DNA from 4 places in the Variovorax sp. 05T418 genome. Region 2 is predicted to be linked to each of the others. Evidence: predicted binding sites of a transcription regulator. Region 2 holds the regulator's gene; each other region holds the start of a gene.
What was found. Region 2 encodes sigma-54, which starts transcription at its own class of promoters, with help from an activator protein. Its sites were predicted from a motif close to TGGCANGNAANCTGCTTT; they were not measured.
Positions count from the first base shown of each region.

Region 1 (4,355 bases), on a different contig from region 2:
CTTCCCGAACGCCATGGCCCTACTGCTTGGCCGGCAGGCGGCCGAGTTCGCGGCGGATGCCCGCGATGTCGCTCTCATTGCGGGCCAGCTCTGCCTTCATTTCAGCCACGCGATCGAGGTACTTCTGGTAGTTGCGGCCTTCGCTGCCCTGCTTCTCGGGCTCGCCGTTGTTGTATTCCTTCTGCAGCTCCGCCTGTCGGGCCTCGGCCTTCTTGAGCTCGGCTTCGAGCACCGAGCGGGCTTCGCCATCGCGTGCGCGCTGGTCGACGCCTTCGACGCGCGGACTGCCCGCGGGCGCACGAGAGGCTGCGGGCGCCGAGTTGCCGCCAGCCGAACCGCCGCCCGACGGCTTGGTGCCCTGCACGACGGTGACGTTGCCGCCTTCCATGACCTTGCAGCCCTTTTGCTGGGCGATGGTCGAATTGTTGGTGTATTCATTGCCGCAGCGCCACACGCGCTCCTGGGCGAGCGCAGGCAAGGCGACCAACAATGAACCGGCCAGGAAAATGAGGGAAGCAGTCTTCATGTGAATCGGTGATGGCGCAACAAAGGTGCATTTTCCTGCAATTCGACGCCACTGGTGACAAGATGTTCCGCGCCAGTAAAAAAGGACGGCCAAGCCGTCCTTTTCGATTCCCTTCCAGCAACACCGCGGAACCGGCTCCGCCGGGCCGCCGGTGTTGCCCCCCTTCGAGGGGGAGGCGGCTACACGAAGTGAGCCGCTTCGGGGGTGGGCCAATTACAGCGAGTAGTACATGTCGAACTCGACCGGATGGGTCGCCATGCGGAAGCGCGTGACTTCCTGCATCTTCAGTTCGATGTACGCATCGATGTAGGCATCGGTGAACACGCCGCCCTTGGTCAGGAACGCACGGTCCTTGTCGAGGTATTCCAGCGCCTGGTCGAGGCTGTGGCACACGGTCGGGATCAGCGCGTCTTCTTCCGGCGGCAGGTGGTACAGGTCCTTGCTGGCGGCTTCGCCCGGATGGATCTTGTTTTCCACGCCGTCGAGGCCGGCCATCAGGAGCGCAGCGAAACCGAGGTACGGGTTCATCAGCGGATCGGGGAAGCGCGCTTCGACGCGGCGGCCCTTCGGGTTGGCCACGAACGGGATGCGGATCGAGGCCGAGCGGTTCTTGGCCGAGTAGGCCAGCTTCACCGGGGCTTCGAAGCCGGGCACCAGGCGCTTGTAGCTGTTGGTGCCGGGGTTCGTGATGGCGTTCAGGGCACGGGCGTGCTTGATGATGCCGCCGATGTAGTGCAGCGCGAAGTCCGACAGGCCCGCATAGCCGTCGCCGGCGAACAGGTTCTTGCCGTCCTTCCAGACCGACTGGTGCACGTGCATGCCCGAGCCGTTGTCGCCGACGATGGGCTTGGGCATGAAGGTGGCGGTCTTGCCGTAGGCGTGGGCCACGTTGTGGATCACGTACTTCTGCAGCTGGACCCAGTCGGCGCGCTGCACCAGCGTGCTGAACTTGGTGCCGAGCTCCATCTGGCCGGCGTTGGCCACTTCATGGTGATGCACTTCGACCGGGATGCCGAGCGATTCGAGCACCAGGCACATTTCCGAGCGCATGTCCTGGAAGCTGTCGACCGGGGGCACAGGGAAATAGCCGCCCTTGACTGCGGGACGGTGGCCGGTGTTGCCGTGCTCGTATTCCTTGTCGGTGTTCCACGAGGCTTCTTCGGAGTCGATCTTCACGAAGCAGCCCGACATGTCGTTCTTCCAGCGAACGCCGTCGAACACGAAGAATTCGGGTTCCGGACCGAAGTAGGCGGTGTCGCCCAGGCCCGAAGCCTTCATGTAGGCCTCGGCGCGCTTGGCGAGCGAACGCGGATCGCGCTCGTAGGCCTTGCCGTCGGCGGGGTCGATCACGTCGCAGGTCAGGATCAGCGTCGTTTCTTCGAAGAAGGGATCGATGTTGGCGGTGTTCGGGTCGGGCATGAGCTGCATGTCCGAAGCCTCGATTCCCTTCCAGCCAGCGATGGACGAGCCGTCGAAAGCATGGCCCGAAGTGAATTTGTCTTCATCGAAAGCCGAGACGGGCACGGTCACGTGCTGCTCTTTGCCGCGGGTGTCGGTGAAGCGGAAGTCGATGAACTTGACCTCGTTTTCCTTGACGAGCTTGAGTACATCGGCGACGGTCTTTGCCATCAGTTTCTCCTGAGTTGGATGGTGGTTAGGAATACAGGGACGGAGGATGCAGTTTCTATGCCATTGTCGCCGCACGGGAACAGGCTTTGACGGCAGGCGCAAACCCCAAAAAAAGGCGAATAATCACCAAATTGGTGCAATAAAAACTACCGCACCAATTCCGGGCCAAGCTTCGCATCATAGGCGTGCAGACCCTCGATCAGCTGCGCGTAGGCGGCCTCCAGGCGGGTGGGGTCGCCTTTCACGCCAAGTTCGATGTGGCGGCCGTACTGCGGATGGTCGACGCTCGGCAGGCTGAACACCTTGATGCCGGCGTGCGCCGTCTCGATCGCGAGCATCAGCGGCGTGAGCGTTGCCTCCATCGCGCCGAACACGATGACCGACTTCTCGGCCGACTGGCCGCTGGTGAACAGGTGCGCATAGCGGCTGTCGAGCACCGACTCGATCATTGGCCAGGCCATGACCGGAAAGCCCGGCACGAAATGGACGTGCTCGACGCTGAAGCCCGGAATCTTGTTGTAGGGGTTGCGGATGATCTCGGCGCCCTTCGGGAACACGCCCATGTTGAGGCGGTGAATGTTGTCGGGGCGGTCGGGTTCGTAGGCAATGCCCTGCTCGCGCGCGGTGTCCTGCATGCGCTCGCGGATCAGCAGTTCGGCCTCGGGATGCAGTTCCAGCGGCACCCGCAGGGCTTGCGCGGCGCACTGGCGCGTGTGGTCGTCCGGCGTGGCGCCGATGCCGCCGGTCGAGAAGACGATGTCGCCCGAAGCGAAGGCCCGGCCGAGCGCGGCGGTGATGCGGGTGGGCACGTCGCCGACGTATTCGGCCCAGCCGAGCTGCAGGCCGCGCGCGGCGAGCAGTTCAATGACCTTGGGCATGTGCTTGTCGGCGCGCTTGCCGGAAAGGATTTCGTCGCCGACGACAATCAGGCCGAATGCACGGGTCATGGGGATTTCCATTGGGAGAGAAGGGCCTGGTCGGTCTCGGCCGCGGGTGCGCCGCCGGGCGGACCGGAAGAAGCTGCGGCGGCCCCGCGTTGGGCGCGAAGCTGCGCCAGCGCGTCGAGGCAGTAGTGGCCGAACCAGAGCGCCGAAAACGCAAACACCAGCGTGTAGATCCAGATCGCGAGCGGCACCAGCACGAAGAAGGCGGCGGCAAACAGCAGGCCGGAGGCCCAGACGATGCTGGGCGCCGCGCCCAGGTAGCCGCACAGCACGCCGATGCACAGCAGCGGCAGCCGGTGCGCGCGCAACAGTGCGGCGCGCTCTTCGGGGCTCGCGTGCTCGGCCAGCGCGTCGAAGCTCATCACGCGGTAGGTGAGCCAGCCCCAGATCAGCGGCGGCAAGATGAGCACCAGCGGCGGAATGAGCCAGAGCGGCATCGACACCACGAGCGCGAGCAGCGCCAGCAGCGTGAGGCCGAGCGAGCGCGCCACGCTGCCGAAGAAGGACGCGCCCTTCTTGCGTTCGAGCGCGGGAAAGCGGCGGTGCGCGACCAGCGCGGTGAGCGGGCCTGCCATGAGGCCGGCCACGATCAGCAGCGAAACCACCACGATCACCGGCGTGGCGGCAAACACCACCACCAGCGGCGCCAGCACGGCCGTGACGTCGCCCGAGAAGAGCCGTCCGATCCAGCCCCAGAAGCTCGACAGCAGCGGCCAGGCGTCGAGCGCGTCGCGGGTCCAGGCGACGGTCGCGTCCCAGTAGAAATAGCCGAAGCCTGCAGCCAGCAGCACCATCAGGCCCAGCGGCAGCAGCGACAGCACGATCACGCGCGGCAGCATGCAGTAGGCGACCGCGCGCCAGAAGGAATCGAGGAGCAGGCGCATTGGGTGCGAGGATAACCGGCCCGGTTCGGGCCCGGTGCTCAGCCGCAGCCGGCCATCCGCTTGAGCCCGAGCCATTGCTGGGCCCAGAAGCCGCGCCCGTAGTCGCGCACGCGGCCGTCCGCGTCGGGCTCGACCTGGTCGCGGATGCCCGTGGGGTCGTAGCGCTCCTCGAAGTTCACGGTGCGAAAGAGCATGTCCCACCATGGCAGCAGGACGCCGAAGTTGCACCCGCCCAGCGTGTGGGCGCCGCGCGATTCGTGGCCCAGCCCGATGCTGTGGTGCAGCCGGTGGAAGCGCGGACTGATCCACAGCCGCTCGCCAATGGCGCCGAAAGCCAGCCTCAGGTTGGCATGCTGCAGGCTTTCGCTGAGC
Region 1 is NZ_JBFTLJ010000004.1:336,586-340,940, forward strand. Features, by position in the region: gene glnL (nitrogen regulation protein NR(II)) at 1-15, opposite strand, end outside; gene AC1DMS_RS10125 (hypothetical protein) at 20-526, opposite strand; gene glnA (type I glutamate--ammonia ligase) at 740-2,155, opposite strand; gene AC1DMS_RS10135 (competence/damage-inducible protein A) at 2,302-3,102, opposite strand; gene AC1DMS_RS10140 (EI24 domain-containing protein) at 3,099-3,983, opposite strand; gene AC1DMS_RS10145 (sterol desaturase family protein) at 4,022-4,355, opposite strand, start outside.
Region 1: glnA (type I glutamate--ammonia ligase) is a predicted target of sigma-54. The motif match lies at 2,201-2,218, and genes of this name have one in related genera.

Region 2 (4,355 bases):
AAGGGCCTACTACAAGCAGAAGCGCAATGCGCCCGACGAGTGGATCGAGGGCGAATCCGAGGTCATCGAATACGACAGCCGCGCCGACAACGTCAAGTTCATCCGCAATGCCGTCATGCGCCGGCTGATCGGCGCCACGCCCAACGACGAGAGCACCGGCGCGCTCATCGTCTACGACCAGAGCAACGACACCTACACGGTCAACGGTTCCACCGTGCCGCCCAACACGGGCGTGAACGCACCCCCAGGCGGACGCGTGCGGACCATCCTCACGCCCAAGAGCGCCACCGCGCCGGCGCCCGGAGCCTCGGCGCCCGCCGGCGGACGGGCCGCGCCAGCGGCGGCCGCGCCCCAGCCGGCACCCGGTGCCGGCCTGCGCTCGAGCACCACGCTGGGCGGCGACGGGGAAAGGCGCAAGTGATCGAAGCCGCTGGAACCCAGAACGCCGACGGCACGCCGGGCAGCCGCCTGGTGGTGCGCGGCCTGCAGAAGAGCTACGGCAGCCGCAAGGTCGTGCGGGATGTCTCGCTCGACGTGCAAAAGGGCGAGGTCGTCGGGCTGCTCGGCCCCAACGGCGCCGGCAAGACCACCTCGTTCTACATGATCGTGGGGCTGGTGCGGGCCGATGCGGGCGAGATCACCATCGACGGCGAGCCCATCGCCCACATGCCGATCCACCGGCGCGCGCGCATGGGCCTGAGCTACCTGCCGCAGGAAGCCTCGATCTTCCGCAAGCTCACGGTCGAGGAAAACGTGCGCGCCGTGCTCGAGCTCCAGCGCGAGCCCGACGCCAGCGGCAAGCCCGCGCCGCTAACCAAGCAGCGCATCGAGGAGCGCCTCTCGGGCCTTTTGGCCGACCTGCGGGTGGACCATCTTCGCGATTCGCCCGCGCTCGCGCTCTCGGGCGGCGAGCGGCGCCGGGTCGAGATCGCCCGCGCGCTGGCCACGCAGCCGCGCTTCATCCTGCTGGACGAGCCCTTTGCCGGCATCGACCCGATCGCGGTGATCGAAATCCAACGGATCATCAGCTTCCTGAAGGAGCGCGGCATCGGCGTGCTCATCACCGACCACAACGTGCGTGAAACGCTGGGCATCTGCGATCACGCGTTCATCATCAGCGACGGGCATGTGCTGGCACAAGGCACACCCTCGGAGATCGTCGACAACGCCGAAGTACGCAGGGTGTACCTCGGCGAGCACTTCCGGATGTAAGGGAGGAGTCGGTCTCCATGAAGCAAGGGCTGTCCCTTCGCGTTTCGCAGCACCTGGCGCTCACGCCCCAGCTGCAGCAGTCGATCCGGCTGCTGCAGCTGTCCACGCTCGAACTGAGCCAGGAAGTGGAGCAGATGCTGGACGAGAACCCGTTCCTCGAACGCACCGCGGAAGAAGCCGCGCGCGAGGAATTCGGGCTCGACGCCATCGACACGCCGGTGCCGCGCGACGAGGCCGGTGAAGCCGCCGAGGGCGAATTCAGCTCGGCCCCGGCCAGCAGCGCGACCGCCACGTCCAGCGAAACCGCCTCCACGGCCGAGTCCGAGGTTCCCGCCGCCGACGCCACCGAGCGCGAGCCCGACTGGGAAGGCGACGGCACCGTCGACATGGCGCCCGACGACAGCGAATGGGGCAGCGATGCCCCCGCGCGCCAGAACAACCTGGGCGACGACGAGCGCGCCGACGCCACCGAGCTCGCGCGCAGCCAGGAGTCGCTGCAGTCCTTCCTGCACCGGCAGGCGCTGAGCCTGCGGCTCAACGAGAACGACAGCGCCGCGCTGCGCTTCCTGATCGAATCGCTCAACGACGACGGCTATCTCGAAGACTCCCTGCCGGCGCTGGCCTCGGGCCTCGCGGGCGACGACAACGACCAGTTCGACGAGCTGGTGCACCACTTCCAGGTGGCGCTCGGCCTGCTGCAGAGCCTGGAGCCGGCCGGCGTCGGCGCGCGCGACCTGGGCGAATGCCTTTGCATCCAGCTGCGCGCGCTCGCCAGCGAAAGCGAGACCGAGGAACAGGCGCTGGTGCGCAAGACCGCCATCGCGATCTGCAAGCAGCCGATGGAGCTGCTCGCGCGGCGCGACTTCAAGCGCCTGGCCACGCTCACGCGCACCAACGAAGAGCTGGTGCGCTCGGCGCTGCAGGTCATCTCGCGCCTGGAGCCCAAGCCGGGCCGCCGTTTTGTCGATGTCGAGCGCAACATCGTGATTCCCGACGTGATCGTCACCAAGATCGGCCGCGGCACCAATGCCAAGTTCCGCGTCATGCTCAACCCCGAAGTGATGCCGCGGCTGCGCGTGCACGACATCTATGCCGGCGCGCTCAAGTCGCACAAGGGCGAGGGCAGCCAGGCGCTGTCGCAGCGGCTGCAGGAGGCGCGCTGGTTCATCAAGAACATCCAGCAGCGCTTCGACACCATCCTGCGCGTGAGCAACGCCATCGTCGAGCGGCAGAAGAGCTTCTTCGTGCACGGCGAGCTCGCGATGCGACCCCTGGTGCTGCGCGAGATTGCCGACGAACTCGGCCTGCACGAATCGACCATCTCGCGCGTGACCACGGCCAAGTACATGTCCACGCCTTTCGGCACGGTCGAGCTCAAGTACTTCTTCGGCTCGGCGCTGGGCACCGAGACCGGCGGCAATGCATCGAGCACCGCGGTGCGCGCGCTGATCAAGCAGTTCGTGAGCTCCGAGAGCATCAAGAAGCCGCTGTCCGACAGCCAGATCTCCGAGATGCTCAAGGAGCAGGGCATCGAGTGCGCGCGCCGCACCGTGGCCAAGTACCGCGAGGCCCTGCGCATCGCGCCCGCCAACCTCCGCAAGGCGCTGTAGAAAGCCGCCGATGGCCCGTCGCCTGCTGTCGCGCTGTGGGCAATGGGTCTTCGCCATGGCGGCGGTGCTGCTGTTCGCCGGCTGCGCCACCCTGCCCGACGAGGCGCCGCGCCCGGGCACCCGGGCCATGGCCGCCTCGGCCGACACCGCGCTCGGCAAGATCGCGCTGGCCTCGCAGCCCGACCCCGACCTGAGCGGCTTTCGCCTGATGCCGGGCGGCGATTTCGCCTTCGACACGCGCATCCAGCTCGCGCGGCGCGCCCAGCGCACGCTCGACGTGCAGTACTACCAGATCGAGAACGACGAGACCGGCCGCTACCTGCTGCGCGCGCTGCGCGATGCGGCCCGGCGCGGCGTGCGCGTGCGGCTCCTGATGGACGATCTCTACACCTCGGGCGAGGACGAGCTGCTGCTCGGCCTGGCCGCCACGCCGAATGTCGAGCTGCGCCTGTTCAATCCCTTTCCGGCCGGGCGCGGCAGCCTGCTCAGGCGCTTCACCGCCTCGCTGTTCGACTTCAGCCGCGTCAACCGGCGCATGCACAACAAGCTCTTCATCGCCGATGGCGCGATGGCGGTGGCGGGCGGGCGCAACATCGGCAACCAGTATTTCAGGCGCACGGCGGGCGAGAATTTTCTCGATCTCGATACCTTCGTCGCCGGCGCGCTGATTCCGCGCCTGGGCGCGCTGTTCGACCAGTACTGGAACAGCGTCTATGTGCGGCCGGTCCAGTCGGTGGTGGCCAGCACACTGACACGTGACGAGCTGCAGAAGCGCTTCGACACCGCCACCGGCCCGGACACCACGCCGCCGCCGCCCCGGCCCGCGCCCAACGACCTGCTCGGCTACAGCCCGATCGCCGAAGACCTGGATGCCGGCAAGCTCGACCTGATCTGGACGCTGGCCGAGGCGTATGCCGATTCGCCCGAGCGCGTGATCGGCAAGACCGCCTCGTACGGCGGCGTGCCGCTGCTCGACGTCGACAGCGTGCGCTACAACGTGGTCGAGCAGATGCGCCGCGCGCGCTCCGAGGTGACCATCGTCTCGCCCTACCTGATCCCGGGCAAGGCGGGGCTCGAAGTGATGCGCGAGATCCGCCGGCGCAACGTGAAGATCAGCATCGTCACCAATTCCTTCGCCGCCACCGACGAGCCGCTGGTCCACACCGCCTACCGCCGCTACCGGCCCGAGATGCTCGAGCTCGGCGCCGAGCTGTACGAACTGAGCACCACGCGCACGCGTCGCAGCGTGCGCCTCGGCCTGTTCGGCACTTCGGTGGGGCGGCTGCATGCCAAGTCGGCGGTGATCGACCGGCAGGTTCTTTTCGTTGGCTCGATGAACTTCGACCCGCGCTCCGAAACGCACAACACCGAGATCGGCCTGTTCATCCGCAGCCCCGAGATGGCGCAGCAGACGCTCAAGCTCATCGAGGTGCTGAAGCAGCAGGGCGCCTACCGGCTGCGCTTTGCGAAGGACAGCGGCAATGCGCGCATCGAGTGGATCAGCGAGGAGGAGGCCGGCCGGACCACCGTGCT
Region 2 is NZ_JBFTLJ010000011.1:81,472-85,826, forward strand. Features, by position in the region: gene lptA (lipopolysaccharide transport periplasmic protein LptA) at 1-421, shown strand, start outside; gene lptB (LPS export ABC transporter ATP-binding protein) at 418-1,212, shown strand; gene AC1DMS_RS21685 (RNA polymerase factor sigma-54) at 1,230-2,822, shown strand; gene AC1DMS_RS21690 (phospholipase D family protein) at 2,833-4,355, shown strand, end outside.

Region 3 (4,355 bases), on a different contig from region 2:
TTCGCTGTTGCGATCCGTCATGCCGCCTCCTTCAGTTGGACGCCACGCGGGCCTCGCCCGCGCGGGCGGTGCGCGCGCCGCCGGCGGAAGGGATCTTGAAGACCCAGACCATGCCGCCCTGCTCCAGCAGGTTGACCTTCTTGGCGACCTCGCCGCCCCACAGCGGCACCGCGCCGCCCCAGCCCGAAACCACGGCCACGTACTGCTCGCCGCCCTGCTGCCAGGTGACCGGCGGCGCGACCACGCCCGAGCCGGTCTGGAACTCCCACAGCACCTTGCCGGTCTTGGCGTCGGCCGCCTTCAGGTAGCCCTCGGGCGTGCCCCAGAACACCAGGTTGCCCCCGGTGGTGAGCACGCCGCCCCACAGCGGCGCACCGTTCTTGATCTCCCATGCGATCTTGCCGCTCTTGGGATCGATCGCGCGCAGCGCGCCGATGTAGTCCTCGTTGAGCGGCCTGATGGTGAAGCCGGAGCCGAGGTAGGCCGCGCCCTTCTTGTAGGCCACCGGTTCGTTCCAGATGTCCATGCCCCATTCGTTGGCGGGCACGTAGAACATCTTGGTGTCGGGGCTGTAGGCCATCGGCATCTGGTTCTTGCCGCCCAGGAAGCCAGGCGCCGCGAAGACCGAGCTGCCCTTCTTGCCGTCGCCGCCTGCAACGGGATCGCCCGGGCGGTTCTCGGCCACGTAGTTCGGGCGGCCGGTCTTCAGGTCGATGCCGTTGGCCCAGGTCGTCTTCCTCACGAAGGGGAAGGCGTTGAGCAACTGGCCGGTGGTGGCGTCGTTCACGTAGAAGTAGCCGTTGCGGTCGGCCTTGCCGCCCACGCGCCGGCCGTCCATGTCGAAGGTGACGAACTCATTCACGCCGTCGAAGTCCCAGCTGTCGCTGGGCGTGTTCTGGTAGTGCCACTTGATCTGGCCGGTCTTCACGTCGATGGCCACGGTCGAGCACGAGAACAGGTTGTCGCCCTTGCGCAGGTGGCTGTTCCACGGCGCCGGGTTGCCGGTGCCGAAGTAGGCCAGCCCGGTCTTGGGATCGAAGGTGCCGCCCAGCCAGGTGGCGGCGCCGCCGGTCTTCCAGAGGTCGCCCGGCCAGCTCTTGTTGACGGTGCCCGAGACGCCCGCCTCCTTCTTGTTGCCGTCGTTGTCGTAGGTGTAGCCCATGTGGCCTTCCACCGTGGGGCGCGACCACACCATGCTGCCCGTCCTGGCGTCGCGTGCCTCGACGCGGCCGACGATGCCGAACTCGCCGCCCGACACGCCCGTGAGGATCAGGCCGTTGGCGATGATCGGCGCCGCGGTGGCCGAGTAGCCGGCCGCGTAGTCGTCGATCTTCTCCTTCCAGACCACGTCGCCGGTGTTCTGGTCGAGCGCCACCAGCTGCGCGTCGAGCGTGGCGAAGATCACCAGGTTGTCGTACAGCGCCGCGCCGCGGTTGACCACGTCGCAGCAGGGCATGATGCCCTCGGGCAGGCGGTGCTCGTACTTCCACAGCTTCTTGCCGGTGGTGGCGTCGAGCGCGTAGATGCGCGAGTACGAGGCGGTCACGAACATCTTGCCCTTGTGGATCACGGGCTGCGCCTCCTGGCCGCGCTGCTTCTCCCCGCCGAAGGAGAAGGCCCATGCCGGCGCGAGCCGGGACACGGTGCCGGTGTTGACCTGCTTCAGCGGCGAGTAGCGCTGGCCCTGGGTATTGACCCCCCAGGTCAGGACGTTGCCGTTCGCCGTGGCTTCGGACTGGATCATCTTGTCCGTGACTTGCGCGCCGGCGCCGCCGGCCGCGGCCAGGCCGATGGCCATGAGCGCGTTCAAGAGCTTCAATTGCATGGATGTCTCCTCGTGGGTGTGGATAGCGGCTCGGGCGTGCCATGCGGGCATGCCTTCACGGGAGTCAAGGGCAATCTCCATGCCACGCGCGATGCGGGCTTCCAGGGGCTCTTGCGCGCATCGCCCGGGCCGCCGGGCGCGGGTTTTCCCGCTGCATTGCTACAAGGTCGAACAGCGCGCGGGGCGCAACCGTTGCATCACGGCGCAGTGAATCGCCGGAAGGCGCCGGCCGCGCAATGGCCGCCGATTGAGCGCCAAGGCCGCCCGGCTACCTACCAGACATAGGGAATGAGGCGATGACGCACACGGCTTGCGTATTCGTTGTAGCCGGGAAGATCACGGCGCAAGATCTTTTCCTCATCAAGAAGTCGCCAGATCAGCACCGGCAGGACGAGCGGGAGGAGGCAGATCGTGAGCCACGAGCCAAGTGCGAGCGGCATGCCGATGAAAAGCCAGAGCGCGCCAGCGTACATAGGATGACGCACATGGGCGTAGGGGCCGCTGTCGATCACCTTCTGGTCGCCCGCGACGCTGATGTTGGCTGCTGCATAACTATTGACCTTCAGCACCCAGAAAATAAAGAGGAAGGACGCCACGATCACGATGTTCCCTGCAAGGGACATGTAGGCGGGAACCGGCGAGACGCCAAATCGATGATCGAGTGCGGGCAGGATGATGAAGATGAAAAACGCGAGGATGATGAGCGACACAATGATCTTCTGCGGCCACTCTTTCTCATGCTGCGGTCCGGCATTCATGCGGCGCTCGAGCAGCGGCCTGTCATGAAGGGCAAGATGGACAGTGAAGCCGATGGTCGAGAGAGAAAAGACGGCGACAAAGAGCCAGCCTTGCCAGTATTGCCACGTGCCCGCGGGCAAGAAGATGAAGGCAACGAGAACGGCCATTCCCGCAACCCCTTGCGCGATGACTTTCTTGTAGAGCGGATCCATAGACAGTGAATGGTATGTCCGGCGTTCCATTGCGCAACAGGCGGCTCAAGTACGATGGCACGCTGATGCATCTACGAGATCGGAAAGATGTGGTCAGAAGCCTCTCACTGTCAGCTTGGGGTCGACCGTCCGGACTTGGTCAAGTTCTTCGCTGTGCCCCCGGGATTGCAAGTTGTCGTGGACGGCGCCCGAACCGGCGTGCTTGGGGCAAGTGGCGAGTTGCAACAGGTCAAGGGGTCGTACCTAGGCGAACTGAACAAACTCCGGCAACAGCGCGCGTCAACAGATCAAGCTTCCGGAGGCTGAGACCTGCTATCGCCAATTAGAGGATATTCGATGAGCCATGCGAAACGATGCATATAACGCGAAAAACACGATTCCTCATTCCGCTCAAAGCGGCTGGACGCTAGGCTATATCGGCATCCCTTGGCCTGGCCCTTGGCCCAAGCTGAACGGCGACTTTTTGCCACAGATCCCACGGGTTGGCAGGTTGGGATTGCTTGGGAAAGCGATGGGCCGGCGCTCATACCGATTGAAGGGCCGTGCGAAGGACGCTGGGGCGTCTTTCAAATTCGCTTCCCGCTGCCTGTGATGTCGGAGGACGACTTAATAACGAACTTCCATCTTGTCCTGCCGCTGTTGAAAAGGGAGCGGGCTCGCTTACCCTAGGATGAATCCGTGGCATCCGCTTCGGGACCAATGGAGCAGCTGCGGCAGGTCTTGGCCACAACCGGAAATTGATGACGTGACCTCAGAGCCCTCCTCGTCAACTCACGTTGTGCATATCAGCGCCGCGGCGCGTCGTCCTGCGTACTGGAAAATCGCGGCGCATCTGTGGGGACCCGGCTGCAATATCGACTCCGACGGAAACAGCCGAACTCCAGACGACGAGGAGTGGACCGAACTGACGCTGTCTCTTCGCGGTGAGCCCGGGCAATCCGTTACTGTTGACCCAATCGCTGGCCAGCCCGCAACCTTGGCGATACGGTCTTCTGACCCTGCATTAGCCGAAAAAGTTGTGGCGTTCCTCGATGGCAGTCGCCGGGAGCCAGCGGCTACAGTCGGCCAGAACCAGACAGTCGTCCCGAACTGAATTCATGACTGCGCGAAGAAGAGACTTTAGCGTTCGAGCTTTTGCAGCTCTATGCATGCTTTGGCTGTTGCTGTTTTCAGCAGTCAAAGCCCAAGCAGATGAAGCTTGTCCTTCCCCGACGGTTCTTCTAGGCACTGAAGACGTCCAAAAGCTGGCTCGTCTCCTCGGTGAAAGCGGCCGCATTCACATACCAATCTGTACCGTAGGCTTCGTCGAAGTTGCGGCGGCGGGCCGGCCGCTTTGTAGAGCAGGAAAGTCGACGGAGGTCACGCGAATCGGTGTTCAGATCCGAGCCGAGATCGACCGCGCTTTCGGTGCCGCGTTTGTCGTACGCAAAAATGGCTCTGCCCGAGAACTCGCGACAGACGTAGTTGGCGAGCAACTGCTTTAGGCAGAAAAGTCCAGCCTACCCCCCTCACTTCGCCGCTTCATAGAGCTTGAAACGAGCTTGGGGCTATTTCAAACCGTCGATGGGCGACTGGTTGCC
Region 3 is NZ_JBFTLJ010000001.1:661,230-665,584, forward strand. Features, by position in the region: gene AC1DMS_RS03300 (high-potential iron-sulfur protein) at 1-21, opposite strand, end outside; gene AC1DMS_RS03305 (PQQ-dependent methanol/ethanol family dehydrogenase) at 32-1,825, opposite strand; gene AC1DMS_RS03310 (methyltransferase family protein) at 2,098-2,775, opposite strand; gene AC1DMS_RS03315 (hypothetical protein) at 3,996-4,250, opposite strand.
Region 3: AC1DMS_RS03305 (PQQ-dependent methanol/ethanol family dehydrogenase) is a predicted target of sigma-54. The motif match lies at 1,893-1,910, and genes of this name have one in related genera.

Region 4 (4,355 bases), 110 kb from region 2:
GTGCCGGATGGTCCTCGAGCGGCGTGCCGCTGATCGGCACGAAGGGCACGACGAAGGGGTACACGCCGCGTGCGAGCAGCTGGTCGCAGGTGTCCAGGATGGCCTCGCGCGTGTCGCCCAGCCCGGCCAGGATGTAGGTGCTGACCTGGCCGCGCCCGAACACGCGCACGGCCGCCTCGAAGGCGCTCATGTAGCGCGAGACCGGCACGCTGGCCTTGCCCGGCATGATGCGTTCGCGCACCTCGGGCGTGACCACCTCCAGGTGCATGCCCAGCGTGTCGATGCCCGCGGCCTTCATGCGGTGGAACCACTGGTCGTCGTCGGGCGGCTCGCACTGGCCCTGGATCGGGAGGTCGACCGCGGCCTTGATCGCGAAGGCGCTCTCGCAGAGGATGGCCGCGCCGCGGTCGGTGGCGTTGGGCGTGCCGGTGGTCATCACCATGTGCTTCACGCCGTCGAGCAGCACGGCCGCGCGCGCCACTTCGGCCAGCTGCTCGGGCGTCTTGCGCGCGATGGTGCGGCCGGCCGCGAGCGACTGGCCGATCGCGCAGAACTTGCAGCTCTTTTTGCGGCTCTCGTAGCGGATGCAGCTCTGCAGCACCGTGGTGGCGAGCACGTCGCTGCCGTGCAGCGTGGCAATGTGCGAATAGGGCACGCCGTCGAAGGTCTGCATCGCATAGAAGCGCGGCTGCTTCGGAAAGCTGATGCTCGCAATGGGAATGCTGCCGCGCATCACGCGGCTCACGCCCCGCGCATCGGGCGCCTCGGCCGTGAACGGCGAATGCCAGGCGCTCGAAGTGTGGACCGGCACCATGATCGTGTGGCCGTCCACCGTCACGGCCTTGTGGTCTGACGGGCCCGCGCCGCCGCGGCGGCTTGCCACGCCGGCCGAAGGATCAACCAGCCGCAACCCGAAGGACTGGAGCTCGGTCATCAGCTGCCGGCTGTCCGGCGGGGTCGTCGTGGTGATGGTGGTCATGGTCGGGGCTCCGTTGAGCGAGGGGTTGCGTGGGATGCATCGGCACGGTGGTCTGCGCCGGCCGGTCGTTGATGGCGAGCGACAGCAGCTCGGGCCGCGCGTAGTGGCCGACCGAATCCATCATTCGCTTGCGCTTGGCGATCAGCGCCATGTCGAGATCGGCCACCACCATGCCTTCGCCCTCGATGAGCGGCGGCGCAAGGTGCTTGCCCTCTGGCGACACGATGGCGGTGTGGCAGCCGCCGCGCAGCGCCTTCTGCAGGTTGGCGTCGGGCGTCACGCTGCGGATCTGCTCGTCGCTGAGCCAGCCGGTGGCGTTGACCACGAAGCAGCCCGACTCCAGCGCGTGGTGGCGGATGGTCACTTCCATCTGCTCCGCGAAGATCGGGCCCACCAGCGAGCCCGGGAACTGCGCGCAGTGGATCTCCTCGTGCTGCGCCATCAGGGCGTAGCGCGCGAGCGGGTTGTAGTGCTCCCAGCAGGCCAGCGCGCCGACGCGGCCGACGGCCGTGTCGACCACCTTGAGGCCGGCGCCGTCGCCCTGGCCCCAGACCATGCGCTCGTGGTACGTCGGCGTGATCTTGCGGCGCTTGAGCACCAGCGTGCCGTCGGCATCGAACACCAGCTGCGTGTTGTAGAGGCTGCCGTGGTCGCGCTCGTTCACGCCCAGCACCACGACCATGCCGTGATGCCGCGCGCGCTCGGCCACGGCCTGCGTGACCGGACCCGGCACCACCACCGCGCGCTCCGCCAGCCGCAGGTGCGGCGCGCCCTGCAGCACCGGCGGCAGCACGAAGCTGAAGTAGGGGTAGTAGGGCACGAAGGTCTCGGGAAAGACTGCCAGCTGCACGCCCTTGGCCGCGGCCTCGTCGATGGCGCTGCACACCCGCTCGAGCGTGCCGTCGGGCCGGTCGAAGTCGGGCGCGATCTGGATCGCCGCGGCACGCACGATGCGGGGTGGGGAAGCCATCGCTCGGGTCCTGCCTTACAGGGTCCAGGTGTCGAGGATCACGGCGCCGGCCTTCTTGTGCAGCAGCACGAGGTCCAGCACGTCGAGCGGGTTGATCGGCGTGATGCCCTCGATCAGCGCGCCCTCGCCGTGGCCGTACAGCGCCTGCAGCGCGAAGCGGCACGCATACACCTTGCCGCCTTCCTCCATGAACTTGCCGATCTGCTTGTTGAAGTTCTGGTGACCCGGAAAGGCCTCGTCGCCCAGCGTCGGAAAGCCGCGCTGCACGCCCAGCGTCACGCCGGGGCCGTACAGCAGCACCGAGGTCTCGTAGCCCTTGCGCCTGAGGCGCGTGGCCTGCAGCAGGTTCACGAAGCCGATCGAGCCCTCGAAGGCCACCGTGTGGAAGGTGACGAGCGCCTTCTCGCCGGGCTCGGCCTTGACGTCTTCGAACACCTTCTCTTCGTAGTCGACGAGGAACTCGCCTTTCTCGTTGCGGGGGCGGGTGACTTTGGGCATGGGGTACTCCGGTTGAAGAAAAAGAGGATGAACGCAGGTCTTGCGTGCCTTTCTCTTTGCAGGCGATGTGCCAGCGCCCGGCGCGGCGCGTGCGATCAATGCGCGATCAATTCGCCGGGATGCGGCCTGCACGCCCGAAAACTTTTTTCGGCCGCACGAAAACCCCTCGGCCAAGGCGGCCGGCGCGGCCCCGCCTGCACCGGGAAGACGCATCCGCCATGCGATCAATGCACCCGATCAACGGGGTTGATCGCACCTGATCGAGGCGTGCGGCCCCTCTGGAGCGGGCGCGATTCCTGCGTGCCTGATCGGTGGCCCGATGCAATCAATGGATGCGATCAACTTTGCCGATGACCACGATCACCGCCCACTGGCGCAAGCAGCTGCGCAACACCGCCAAGCCGGCCTACCTGCTGCTGGCGGAATTGATTGCCGACGACATCAAGACCGGCCGCCTCGCCGTGCGCGACCGGCTGCCCACCCTGCGCGAGCTCGCGGCCGAGCTGGAGCTCAACTACACGACGGTGGCACGCGGCTATGCCGAGGCGCGCAAGCGCGGCCTGATCGATTCGCGCGCCGGCACCGGCACCTTCGTCCGCTCGGGCAGCCCGAGCCTGCGGCTGCGCGGCGGCAGCGGCGCCGAGATGACCATGAACATGCCGCCCGAGCCTGACGACCCGCACCTGATGGCGCGGCTGCACGACAGCGCGAGCCGCGCCTTCGCCGAGGCCAACCTGCACGACCTGCTGCGCTACCAGGACTTCGGCGGCACCGCGCACGACCGCGAGGCCGCGATGCACTGGCTGCGGCCCTTCGTGCCCGACGCGGGCATCGACCGCATCCTCGTGTGCCCGGGCATCCACGGCGTGCTCACGGCGCTGTTCTCGCAGCTCGCGCGGCCGGGCGAGCTGATCTGCGTGGAGTCGCTCACCTATCCGGGCGTGAAGGCCATCGCGGCGCAGCTGGGCGTGCAGCTGCATGCGCTGCAGCTCGATGAGGACGGCCCCATTGCCGATGCCTTCGAGCACGCCTGCAGGACGCTCAAGCCCAAGGCGCTCTATTGCAACCCCACGCTGCTGAATCCGACCGCGGGCACGGTGCCCCGCGCGCGGCGCGAGGCGCTGGCCGACGTGGCGCTGCGCTATGCGGTGCCGATCATCGAGGACGACGCCTACGGCATGCTGCCGCGCCAGACGCCGGCCGCGCTCGCCACGCTGGCGCCCGGCCTCACCTACTACGTGAGCGGATTCTCCAAATGCTTTGGCGCGGGCCTGCGCAGCGCCTACGTGTGCTCGCCCACCGTGGTCCAGTCGCAGCGCCTGGCTGGCGCGATGCGCGCGACCACCGTGATGGCCTCGCCCATCACCAATGCACTGACCACGCTGTGGGTCGAGGACGGCACCGCCGAGGCCATGCTGCAGGCGGTGCGCAGCGAATCGATGGCGCGGCAGGCGCTGGCCGCGCGGCATCTGGGCGGCAGCGGGCTGCAGGCGCATCCCGAGGGCTTCCATGCCTGGCTGCCGCTCGCGCCGGGCTGGAGCCCGGTGGAGTTCGCCTCCTACCTGCGCACGCAGAACGTCGGCGTGGTGGCAAGCGCGGCCTTCTCCACCGATGGCGATCCGCCCGAGGCGGTGCGCATCTGCCTGGGCGGCCCGATGTCGCGCGAGCAGTGCGACCAGGCGCTGCGGCTCATTGCCGACACGCTCGCGCATCCGCTGCATCCGCACGCCACGCTGCGCGGCGGCTGAGCGGTGGCCGTGCTCAGGCGCAGTCGAGCTTCAGTGCCTCGATGCGGCCGCCGAAGCCGAGCTTGCGCATCAGGCCGCCCTCGCGGCTGTTCGCCGGAAAGTCGACCGTGCGGTCCTTGAACATCGCATGCTCGTACACCTTCAGCGTGGCGCGCGGGCC
Region 4 is NZ_JBFTLJ010000011.1:195,405-199,759, forward strand. Features, by position in the region: gene AC1DMS_RS22170 (MSMEG_0568 family radical SAM protein) at 1-934, opposite strand, end outside; gene AC1DMS_RS22175 (Nit6803 family nitrilase) at 897-1,949, opposite strand; gene AC1DMS_RS22180 (MSMEG_0572/Sll0783 family nitrogen starvation response protein) at 1,965-2,447, opposite strand; gene AC1DMS_RS22185 (aminotransferase-like domain-containing protein) at 2,798-4,195, shown strand; gene AC1DMS_RS22190 (beta/gamma crystallin domain-containing protein) at 4,209-4,355, opposite strand, start outside.
Region 4: AC1DMS_RS22180 (MSMEG_0572/Sll0783 family nitrogen starvation response protein) is a predicted target of sigma-54. The motif match lies at 2,503-2,520, and genes of this name have one in related genera.